DNA from 2 places in the Synechococcus sp. PROS-U-1 genome. Region 1 is predicted to be linked to the other one. Evidence: predicted binding sites of a transcription regulator. Region 1 holds the regulator's gene; the other holds the start of a gene.

Evidence for each region. The regulator NtcA, encoded in region 1, controls nitrogen genes in cyanobacteria. The targets are predictions, from matches to a motif close to GTANCNNNNGNTAC.
Region 2: a site for NtcA is predicted at 2,689-2,702, ahead of fmdA (formamidase). Genes of this name have one in related genera too.

Annotation. Positions count from the first base shown of each region.
Region 1 covers NZ_CP047951.1:339,252-345,038, reverse strand. The annotation lists gene thyX (FAD-dependent thymidylate synthase) at 1-255, shown strand, start outside; gene dcd (dCTP deaminase) at 267-860, opposite strand; gene SynPROSU1_RS01680 (cob(I)yrinic acid a,c-diamide adenosyltransferase) at 860-1,459, opposite strand; gene rph (ribonuclease PH) at 1,605-2,348, shown strand; gene ntcA (global nitrogen regulator NtcA) at 2,407-3,123, shown strand; gene SynPROSU1_RS01665 (DUF3084 domain-containing protein) at 3,151-4,302, shown strand; gene SynPROSU1_RS01660 (resolvase) at 4,299-4,739, shown strand; gene SynPROSU1_RS01655 (DUF3146 family protein) at 4,723-4,980, opposite strand; gene pth (aminoacyl-tRNA hydrolase) at 4,980-5,597, opposite strand; gene SynPROSU1_RS01645 (TatA/E family twin arginine-targeting protein translocase) at 5,612-5,787, opposite strand, start outside.
Region 2 covers NZ_CP047951.1:2,488,394-2,494,180, reverse strand. The annotation lists gene urtD (urea ABC transporter ATP-binding protein UrtD) at 1-186, shown strand, start outside; gene urtE (urea ABC transporter ATP-binding subunit UrtE) at 208-963, shown strand; gene SynPROSU1_RS13395 (FmdB family zinc ribbon protein) at 1,029-1,304, opposite strand; gene fmdA (formamidase) at 1,380-2,585, opposite strand; gene SynPROSU1_RS13385 (formamidase) at 2,769-3,818, opposite strand; gene SynPROSU1_RS13380 (hypothetical protein) at 3,936-4,418, opposite strand; gene SynPROSU1_RS13375 (hypothetical protein) at 4,642-5,061, shown strand; gene SynPROSU1_RS13370 (DUF1830 domain-containing protein) at 5,081-5,326, opposite strand; gene SynPROSU1_RS13365 (hypothetical protein) at 5,544-5,786, shown strand.

The DNA of each region.
Region 1 (5,787 bases):
AGGGATCTTCTGAAGGCCGGCTTCTCCGAGGAGCACGCCCGCGGCATCCTTCCTTTCGACTACCGGCAGCACTTCGTGGTGAGCTTCAGCTTGCGCGCTTTTCTCCACTTCATGGATCTGCGCGCCAAGCTCGATGCTCAGCTGGAGATCCGCCAGCTCTGCGATCTGATGTGGCCCCACATGGTGGAGTGGGCTCCTGAATTTGCGGCCTGGTATGAAAAAAGCAGACTTCACAGGGCGCGACTGGCCCCTTAAACCCGAACGCTCTAGACCTTGGCCAGCGTGACCCGTTCAGGCTGATGCTGGTACTTGCCTTGCCGATCGCTGTAGGTCGTTGAGCAGGGATCGCCTTCAAAAAACAGCAGCTGACAGATCCCTTCATCGGCATAGATCCGGCAGTCAGCACCCGAGCTGTTGCTGAATTCAAGGGTGAGGTGACCCTCCCAGCCGGCTTCCGCCGGGGTGGTGTTCACAATGATTCCCAGGCGGGCATAGGTGCTCTTGCCCAAGCAGATCACCGTGATGTTGGGGGGAACCCGCATCTTTTCCAGCGCTACACCAAGCCCATAGGAGTGAGCCGGAAGAATGAAATAGCGGCCGTCCTCATCTTCATGAAGAGGGGTGGGCTCAAGATTGGCCGGATTGAACCGCTTGGGATTCATCACCGTGCCGGGCACGTGCCGGAAGATCAGAAATTCCTGGGGGGACAGGCGCAGGTCGTAGCCATAGGAGGAGCAACCAAAACTAAGCACGGGACGCAGCTTTTGCTCCGGATCCAGATGACGGACAAGGCCGTTCTGGAATGGCTCGATCATTCCCTGCCCGGCCTGTTCAGTGATCCAGCGATCGCACTTGAGCATCAGAAACCTCGGCGCAACTCCGTGACTTGGTCTGCCATCTCCACCACACCGGCGGGGATCGCAGGTCCAGTGATGATCACATCCATCGAAGCGGGCCGCTGCTCGAGGGCTTCAATCACGTCCGCCTCATCCAGGTATCCAAAGGCCACAGCAAGCCCGATTTCATCCAACACCAGCTGATCGAGATCGCCCTGGATCAGATGCTGACGGCAGATGGACCAAACCGCGGCCACCGCCTCCGCACCTCCAGGGTGGCCCGGCGAGGAGAGGCAAAGGGGTACCTCGGGCCGTAGCCAAACCAGGCCACCGCAGAGTTGAACGCGTCCTGCAGGCCCCTGCTGCACGCCCCCTTTGAGGAACTGACTGATCAGCACCCGACTGCCCAGACCGGCGGCCCGCATCGCTTGACTAAGAACACTGGCAAAGCTGCCGCGGTAGGGCGCGGTGTGCACCTGCAGCTGGCCTTCGGGAGCCACCAGGACGAGCGGTGGAGGATCGGAGACAGGTGGAAGAGGTCTGAGGCCAGCCCGCTGCAAAGCCTGCTGATCCCGATCCAGGGAGTCCTGGAACGCTTGGGGGTCGGCAAGGCTTGTGGTCATCACTGCAACATCCGTCCGGGCAACCCCGGCAAGACCTTGAATGTAGCGGCGAGTTGACATTCCACAAGGGGATTGACACCACCCATGGTGTCTGGAAAGGGCAAGAACCACCCGCCTGCGAGGCTTGAAGAACTGCACACCACCGATGAGCCAACCGCTTGAAAGCCGCACTGATGGCCGCAGTCCCCAGCAGTTGCGACCGTTCTCGGTGACCTGGAATCCCATGGGTTTTGCCTTGAGCTCCCTTGTGGTTCACACAGGCAGAACCGCTGTTCTCTGCAGCGTCTGCCTCGAGGAGAACGTTCCCCGCTGGCGCAAAGGGGAAGGGTTGGGATGGCTCAGCGCCGAATACCGGCTACTGCCGGGATCCACGCCACAGCGGCAATCTCGGGAGCTGATGAAACTGTCGGGCCGCACACAGGAGATTCAACGGTTGATCGGCCGAAGCCTGCGGGCCGTGATCGATATGAAGCGCCTGGGGGAGCGCACGCTGCTGATCGACTGCGATGTGATCCAGGCCGACGCCGGCACCCGGACGGCCTCCATCACCGGGGCTTGGCTCGCCCTTGAGCAGGCCTGCCTCTCACTCGTGGATCAGGGACTCCTGGAACAATCGCCGCTGGTCGACCAGGTCGCCGCCGTGTCCGTCGGCCTGGTGGATGGCAAGGCGTTACTGGATCTGGATTACAGCGAAGACAGCAGAGCTGAGGTCGATCTCAATGTTGTGCAGGCTGGAGATGGTCGCCTGCTGGAGATCCAGGGGACTGCGGAGGGAGCGCCCTTCAGCCGCAGCCAGCTCAATGAATTACTGGATCTGGCTGAGCCTGGATTGACATCATTAATGCAAGCGCAACGCCAAGCCATCAACGAGCACACCAGCGTTAGGTAATAACCGCTACACGGCGGCAACGGCTTGCTCCGTAGCTTCGCCTCACCAGGGGGTTGTTATGACAAGTAGCCGAGGTTTCAGCCGATACACCCCCCAGATGGTGGCTCCAGCTCCCAGTGCAGAACCCGCCAACCGCTCTCTGCTGGAGATCATTCGGGATCTCGACGGCGCCAGTAGTGAATTGGTAGACCGCAACAAGACCATCTTTTTCCCGGGGGATCCCGCCGAACGGGTTTACCTGATTCGCCGCGGAGCCGTCCGCCTCTCCCGCGTTTATGAGTCAGGGGAAGAGATCACGGTGGCGCTGCTGCGCGAGAACAGCCTGTTTGGCGTGCTGTCGTTGCTGACCGGTCAACGATCCGATCGCTTCTATCACGCCGTGGCCTTCACCAGAGTGGAGATGGTGACAGCGCCGGCGACATCCGTAAAGGCGGCGATCGAGGCAGACACGAGCGTTGGCCTGCGCTTGCTACAGGGTCTGTCCAGTCGGATTCTTCAGACCGAAACGATGATCGAAACCCTGACCCACAGGGACATGTCATCGCGGCTGGTGAGCTTCCTGCTTGTGCTGTGCAGGGATTTCGGCGTAGCGGATGAGCTGGGAATCACGATCGACCTGCGCCTGTCCCATCAGGCCATCGCCGAAGCGATTGGCTCAACGCGCGTCACAATCACGCGTCTGCTGGGAGACTTGCGTCAATCCGGTCTGGTTCAGATTGACCGCAAAAAAATCACTGTTCTGGATCCGATCGCTCTGGCCAAACGATTCAGTTAGGCAGCAGGTTGAGCAACAGGTGCAGCCATGAGCGGCTGGGCACTGATCCTGGTTCTGCTGGTGCTCGGGGGCGTGCTGTCGACCCTGGGAGACCGGTTGGGCAGTCGCGTCGGCAAGGCCCGCCTGAGTCTGTTCAAGATGCGCCCGCGTCGGACTGCCGTTCTGATCACGGTGTTGACCGGCAGCCTGATCAGCGCACTGTCGCTCGGCGTGCTTCTGATGGTGAGCCGCCAGCTTCGGGTGGGCCTGTTTGAACTGGATGCCCTTCAGGCGAGGCTGCAGGACAGCCGGCGGCAGCTCGATGCAGCCGAACGGGAACGGCAAGAAACCCGAACGGAAACCAACCGGATCGCCGCTGAGCTCAAGCAGTCACAGCAACGGGCGGATACCTTGCGTCGCGAACTGGCTCCCTTGCAGAACGAACGCGCCCAACTCGAGGCAGAACGCGAACGGCTGAGCCGGGATATCGCTGCTCGCGATGCCGATATCCAGCGCACGGAAGCCGAATTAAACAGCGTGCGAAACCGGATCAGATCCGGTGAACAGGAACTCAAGGAACTTGAACGCAATCTGGTCGCCCTCCGACGTGGATCGGTTGTTATTAGCAGCGGGCAGACCTTGGCGAGAGCGACGGTTCGCCTCGATGCTCCGGGTCAAGCGAAACAGGCTGTCGACAGGCTGTTGCAAGAGGCCAATGTCAACGCGTACGGCAAGGTCAGGCCCGGTGAAGCACCCAAACGACAGCTGATCCGCGTTCCCCGCAGCGACGTGGAACGCCTGCAGACCATCCTCCGTAAACCAGATACCTGGGTGATCTCACTGCGCTCCGCCACCAATGTGCTGCGCGGCGAAACGGCGGTCTATGCCTTCCCCGAGGTGCGCCCGAACCGCCCGGTGGCCCAAAACGGTGACGTGCTGGCGACCACCACACTGCAACCCAATGAACGCACACCGGAGGGCATTCTCACGCGGCTGAACCTTCTCTTGGCCTCGGCCTATGCCGAGGTGCAACGGCGAGGATCCCTCACCGAGGGACTGCAGTTCGATGGAGCAGCACTGTCCCAACTCGCCGAGACATTGATTGAGGGACCCAGCCAAAGTGTGGTCTTGAAGGTGATTGCATCAGGGGGCAGCGCCAGCGCCGATCCTGTCGTCGTTACGGTTGAAGCATCCCCATGAAACGGGTGGCCGTGCTCGACCCAGGCCGCTGCAAGTGTGGCCTTGTACTGGCCGATCTTCACCTTGGCCTTGTGCTCGAGGGGCATGTTTTGGCTCCAGAAGCCGTGGAGCCCTGGCTGGAGCTGTGGAATCAAGACCAACTTCTGGACGGCATCCTGATCGGCGATGGCACCGGATGCCAAGCGTGGATCAAGCGGCTGGAGCGCTTGGGCAGCCTCACCGTGATTCCAGAGCGGGGAACAACCCTGCGTGCACGAGAGCGTTACTGGATGCTGTGGCCAGCGCGGGGATGGCGACGAATGCTGCCGACAGGGCTGCGCATTCCACCGGTGGACCTGGATGCTGTTGCCGCCCTTGTGATGCTGGAGGAGCACCTGCAGTGCCAACTTCGATGGCCGGAACCTGCACCCACGTTCTCGCTCAGAACCTGGCCCTGACCATGAAGGTGTAATCGCCTCCCGGTTCAAGTCTGTAATCGGAGCGCACCAGGAACCGCCGCAAAGCATCTTCAATCAGGGCGCGTCCCAAGGACGGCTCCACCAACAGCTCACCGCGGTCAAACGCCCAGGAGAACTGCCACTCGAACCCCCCAGCCGAGACCTCACCCTCAACACACTGCGCCTGAAAGCATTGGCGGAGCACCCGCAAATGGGCGGTTGTCGCCGGAAGAGCCGGCATCAGTCACCGGCCTCCAGGTCGTAGCGAAACCCGTTAATCCAAGTCCCAGCACGCTCGAAGTTCTGACGCTGAAGACGTTCAATCCCCTCCAAAACAGCGTCCAGCACAGCTACCACACAGGGTTGCTCCAGCTTGCTGAAGGGTCCGAGCACATGTGACACCGTTCGGGCTCGACGCTCGGCAGGGTTGTCAGCCGGTGCGCCGATGCCGATGCGAAGTCTCGGGAAGACCTGAGTCCCGAGATGCTGAATGGTGCTGCGCAATCCGTTATGGCCACCAGCGCTGCCCTGAGCACGAAGCCGCAAACGACCGAGGGGAAGGTCCATGTCGTCCACAAGCACCAGCAGTTGGTGGGGCTCCAGATCAAACCAATCGAGAGCAGCGCGGATCGCCCGACCGCTGTCATTCATATAGGTCTGCGGCATCAGCAGACGCAATCGCTGGTCACCACAACCTGTATCAGCAGCAAAACCATGCAACTTGGCTTGCTGCCGAAAACTAAATCCGGATCGCTCAGACAAGAGCTCTAGAGCCATAAAACCGATGTTGTGGCGCGTGCCCGCGTATTTCGTGCCCGGGTTCCCCAGCCCTACCACCAGCTTGAGATCAGTGGTCATGCCGCTACAGCGATTCAGTCACTGGGGGGAAGTTCTTCTGCCGGCTTGGGAGCGTCTTCGGAGACCTCCGGATCAGCCATCGCTTTATTGATCTCGCGTTCAAATTCCTTCGACGCCGATTGGAAACCCTTCAGGGTTTTTCCAAGGGTGCGCCCAAGTTCCGGCAAACGTTTCGGCCCGAAGACCAAAA
Region 2 (5,787 bases), 430 kb from region 1:
ATCAAATCTCTTGCTGGTGAGCACACCGTTGTGGTGATCGAGCACGATATGGAGTTCATTCGCGACCTGGGAGCCCCTGTCACCGTGCTTCATCAAGGCCGGAAATTGACGGAGGGAACCATGGATGAGGTGAAGACTGATCCCCGTGTGATTGAGGTTTATCTCGGTGAATCTGATGATCACTAAATCTTCTTTGAACTAGATGTCATGCCGACTGCAATCCTTGAATCATCTACCATGCATCCAACTTCTTCTGACTTGATTCTCAAGTCATCAGGTGTCAATGTTTACTACGGTGAAAGTCACATCCTTAGGGATGTCGATCTGCAAATTCCCAAGGGAGAAATGGTTTGCCTGATCGGTCGCAATGGTGTGGGTAAAACCACATTTCTGAAAACATTGATTGGTCTGCTTCAGCAGAAAAGTGGCTCGATTGAATACGAGTCAAACCAGCTTTTGAAGCAACCTCCGTATCGCCGTGCTCGTCATGGCATTGGTTATGTGTCCCAGGGCCGCGACATTATTCCTCGCCTAACAGTTCGTGAGAACCTGATGCTTGGTATGGAGGCTCTACCTGGCGGAATGGGCAAAAATCGCCATATCGATCCCTTCATCTACGAACTCTTCCCAATTCTTGAAGAGTTTCTGAATCGGCGTGGTGGCGACTTGAGTGGTGGTCAACAACAGCAGTTGGCTATCGCTCGTGCATTGCTCGGTAAGCCTAAGCTACTTTTGCTGGATGAACCAACCGAGGGTATTCAGCCATCAATCATCCTTGACATTGAGCGTGCTGTTCAGCGCATCATCAAAGAGACCGGTATCAGCGTCTTGCTTGTTGAACAACATTTGCATTTTGTTCGTCAATCGAACTTCTACTACGCCATGCAGCGCGGTGGAATTGTGTCCAGTGGCCCAACGTCCTCCTTGTCTGACACTGTCATCCAAGAGTTCTTGACGGTTTAACTCCTCATCAAAAAGCCCCCGCAGCTATCTGTTGCGGGGGCTTTGTCGTGGGTTGGTTACTTAAATCAGCAACCGCGATTCAGCATCCAAGGCCGGGTGGTGCTTTCCTGAAGCCTTGGTTTGGTGGAAGTTTCCCGCACTTTTTTAGTAACGAGTTCAGGTTCCCTCCGTTCAGTTTTCAAGCGCAACCCACCGGTAAGCATCATTGGTGGATTGAATAATCGCTTCCCGTGACTTCCACATTCCGGACATTCCGTGCTGGTGTCGCGATCTGAGATTGACCTCCACACTTCATAGGTTGGGCATTGGTTGGTCGAGCAGGCGAATTCGTAAACGGGCATTGTTTCGAGGAAATCAAAAAGAAGGAGTCAAACACGCGATTGACTCCTTCGCTGTTGCGTGGGGAGGGTTGTCCCTCAGCAAGGAAGAATGTCCTTGTCGAAGATCGACGTCGGCAAGGCCAGGGTGCAACAGGCATTGGGGATGTCGACAATGCCGCTGATCCTGCCTTCGACAGGTGCACAACTCAAGAGCAAGTAAGCCTGTTCGCCGGTGTAACCGAATTTTTTCAGGTACTCAATGGCATTCAGGCAAGCGCGACGGTAAGCAATATGCACATCCATGTAGTACTGCTTGCCTTCGAATTCATCAACAGAAATTCCCTCGAAGACGAGGTAATCACTGTAATGAGGCTCAACGGGACTGGTCTTGAACATGGGATTGACCATTCCATATTTGGCCATGCCACCTTTGATTAGATCGACATGCAGGTCGAGATAGCCCGACATTTCGATGGCACCACAGAAGGAGATTTCACCATCACCTTGTGAGAAGTGGATGTCACCCATGGAAAGTTTCGCCCCTTCTACGTACACGGGGAAATAGATCCGTGTGCCTTTGGTGAGGTTTTTGATGTCGCAGTTGCCGCCATGTTCTCTGGGTGGAACGGTGCGTGCTGCTTCATTGGCGATGCGATCGAAATCACCCGCCCCCACATTGCCGAGGATGGCACTGTTGGGGTTGGGTAGAGCAGCCAGCACAGGTTCACTGCCGGAGAGTCCAGCGCCGTAGGTCCGGCGATCCGGGGCGGTGTTGACCAGTTCCGTTTCCCTACGGTTCCACTCGTTGAGCAGTTCCATGGAAGGAGCGCAGCCGATCAAGCCAGGGTGCGTGATGCCTGCGAAGCGCACACCAGGAATGTGTCGTGACGAGGTGTATACACCTTCAAGATCCCAGATGGCTTTTGCTGCTTTGGGGAAATGATCGGTGAGGAAGCCACCGCCATTCTCTTTAGCGAAAATTCCTGTGAAACCCCATTCATCCCCTTGTAGGGCTCCCACCTCGAGGATGTCCACGACAAGGATGTCACCGGGTTGGGCACCGTTCACCCAGATCGGCCCACTCAGAACGTGAACAACTTCCAAGTTGACGTCGGCAATATCTTGCGGGTCGTCGTTGTCCTTGATCTGTCCATCGGTCCAGTCTTTGCATTCAATGCGGAAGACGTCGCCTGGATTGACTGAGGCAACAGCAGGAATGTCGGGGTGCCACCTGTTGTGACCAGGCATCTCCTGCTGGTCCATGGGCTTGGTGAGATCCACCTTGAACAGGGTCTCGGGCATGAAAAGGCACTATCAACCAACAACATTCAAATCAGCAGAAAAAAGCTGAGATGTTGTGGCTGATACTTATTTTCCTGAATGGTTTTTCGGTTTGAATATATTGGTATTAGATGACACTAAAACTTGATCGTGCTTTTGATAAGGCCCGGAGTTGGCGTTGGACAGCTCCGGGCGCAAGCCTGCCTATACCGAGACTGACTCAGCTGGTTTGGCAGTTGTTGTTCCGTTCTTCGGCATCGGTCCCAGCTTCACTCCTTCGGGGTAGTACTTCCACCCGTCACGAATCCTGATGCTGCTGTCCCAAGGGAGTTTGTATTCGCCTTTAGCCAGGTCTTCAACCCAGGTGAGGTAATTTTCTTTTTCTCCTCCCGGCTTGCCCACATAGGCACGACATCCCAGATTGAAGATGTTATTTTCGAGGGCCCAATTTTCTCTTGCCTTATCAACCAGGCGTGGGAATAGTTCTGCTGTAACGATTTCCCATGGGTTGCGATGGCCTTGCTGGATAACGTTTCCGTCGTAGTTGCAGACTGTTCCTTCGCCGAAGTAGTAGAACACACCGTCGTAACCAGCAAGGTTCACCGAAATGGTGTACATCAGGTTTTGCCAAGCATTGGTTCGGTTCGTCCAAATCCATTGATCATTCACTTGCGTGGAATAACCCGAGATGCGGATGTAGACATTCGCACCCTTATAAGCAGCTTCCCTTGCAAGTTCTGGGAACATGCCGTCATGGCAGATGCAGACTGCAAGCTTGGAACCTTTAGGGCCATCACAGACAGGCATGCCGTAGTTGCCTGGAGACCAGGGTTCGATGGGGACCCAGGGTTGCAGTTTGCGGTAGTGAAGTGCTATCTCGCCATCTGAATTAATGATGATGGCTGTATTGAAGGGTGGTTTGCTTGGGTCATCGTTGACCTCCATTAAGGAAAATACACCCCAAACATCGTTATCTTTGCAGGCTTGTTTGAAGCGGCCGATTTCTGGTGAGTCGATGGTCAGTAGCATCTCGTCGTAGGTCCAGATCGCTGTGTTGAGACCCTGAGTCGAGTACTCCGGCATCACGATCAAGTCTGCCTCTGGATAGCCGGCCTTGGTTGAAGCAACTGCTTTACAGATCTGATCAACCTGGGTCTGAATGTCTTCCGGTCCTTTGATCACAGGGACCGGATACTGAATCATTGCGACGAGCAGGGATTCGTCCCAGGAGCTGACGCTGCCGGTGCTTGCCATAAAGGAGGAATGGGAATCATTCTCATTGTGTCTTCGGGGTTTTTGGGGAGCTGTATCTCTTGCTGCATCTTTCAGCCTTTTGGTCGTAAAGAGTTGCTATTGATACCGTTTAAGTGATCAGTTGTCGCGGAAGTCTTCTTTGCGGCAGGCGTTCTTGGCGAGGCGTTGGGCCCAGGGGGGAGCCTCTTGTCTCCCTTTGTTTTGTGTCGTCCCGTTGAAGTAAATCAAGAGTTGCCAATCAGTATCTCCACCTTCCGAGCCGGGGGTTTCGTCTTCTTCCAGCCAGCGACCGTAGATGTTGTCGTACTCGGGCCAGTTCGGCAGGTCCGGCATGCTGCAAACGGCGTTGACCTCCGCGGCCCTCTCTTCCATTTCAGGACTGCTGACCAAAACCCCGCCATCGAATAGTCCGTTGGGTGTTCCGGGCCGAAATGCCTTGCTGAGCTTGATGGTTGTCTTGCCTTCGATCACCAGAACATCGCCAGGCTGGGCTTCGTGAAGTCGTGTCTCCTTTGGCGCAGATGAGCTGCAGCCTTGGCAGGCCAAGGCGACTGCCGTGGTGAGCAGGATCAGCTGCGCTGAGATGACTTGTTTTGGCATGACGCTGCAACGCCCCTGTGGTCCAAGACGCTTCTCTGTCTACATCGCAGGCCAACCATTAAAAAAAGTTTTTTTTCTGCCGGTGTGTAGCCCTATGAACGCCATGCCAGGAAAGTCAATGGTCAAACTCTGTCTGTAGCAACGGCTACACTGCGTTCACCCTGGATCAGGGCGCATCTACAACGAGCCAAGGAACGGGGGCTCGTCTCTTGCCGTCGTCGCCATGTCAGTTCTCACCTTCCGCGGAGTCCGTTACGAACGGGGTTCTCTGTCTTCCGGCTCTGAAGCTCCTGTTAAGCAGCTGGTCTATCGCTCAGCTGTTCAAGAGAAGCGGGTCATTCGCTCGGCTCCCACAGCGGAGCTGCTTCAACTAGAGGGCCCCAAAGAGAACAACCGCTTTGTGTATCGCGGTGTTCCGGTTCGCTCGCTTCAGGCCAAGCGGCTTGACCGTGCTCCGATTCAACAGGGAGGTGTCATTCGCTCTCGCATGACAGCCGAATTGCTCGGCATCAATCCCGTGAAAGCTGCTGGTGCTCCTGTGCGGCCCCGTGGTGTTGTGCGGTCTCGCGCTACGGCTGATCTGCTGAAGCTGGATTGCACGAGGGCCAAGTCAACCCGTGTTTATCGAGGTATTGCGTACTAAGGCGGTTGGTCTGTCGTGATCAGCTCGCCCAGAGGGTTTCGGCTACTGGTTCGTCTTCTCTGGCGTAGTCGCTGACGTCGGCTCGTACATGCAGCATCTGGCCGCTGATCGACATTTTCCAGATTTCCAGCCTGGCGTCCCTGGGAGCTTCAAACCAAAACATCTCGGTGGGCATCACCACTTTTTCTATGTAGAAGTGATCGGTTCCAATGCACTTCACGATCACCATCCGGTCGGTGTCGTTGCGATAGATGCATTCCATCATTTGAGTCAAGCCATTGCTTGACAATTTCGCTGTGTTGGGGTTCGAGAGGTGTCTATTTCGTCACCGAATCCTCACACCTTTAGATTTCGTTTAGACGGAGGGATACAAAGCCTGTTGATTCGGTAGTAGCGGCGACAAATTTCATGTTCACGTTTTGCCTCTCGGGGAGAGGGAGTCTTTGTTGCGTAGTGAACATAAACGACTGAATTCGTTTCGGATGAAACAATTATTTTTCTTTGCTCTCCGCATCATTGCTCTGTCAATAGAGGTATTGAGAGTGGAAGAATCAGTCAGCTTGAGTATTACTCAGCAGTTTGATGTTGAGCGCATGAATCGAGCCATCGATTCAACAAGTGACGCTCAGCAATTGCAGATGCTTGCCCAGCGATTGCTCCAGGCTTGGCATTCGCAGCGTGCCGCAACTGCCTGGGTGGCGAGGCAGCGGCAACAGTTGGGCTGAG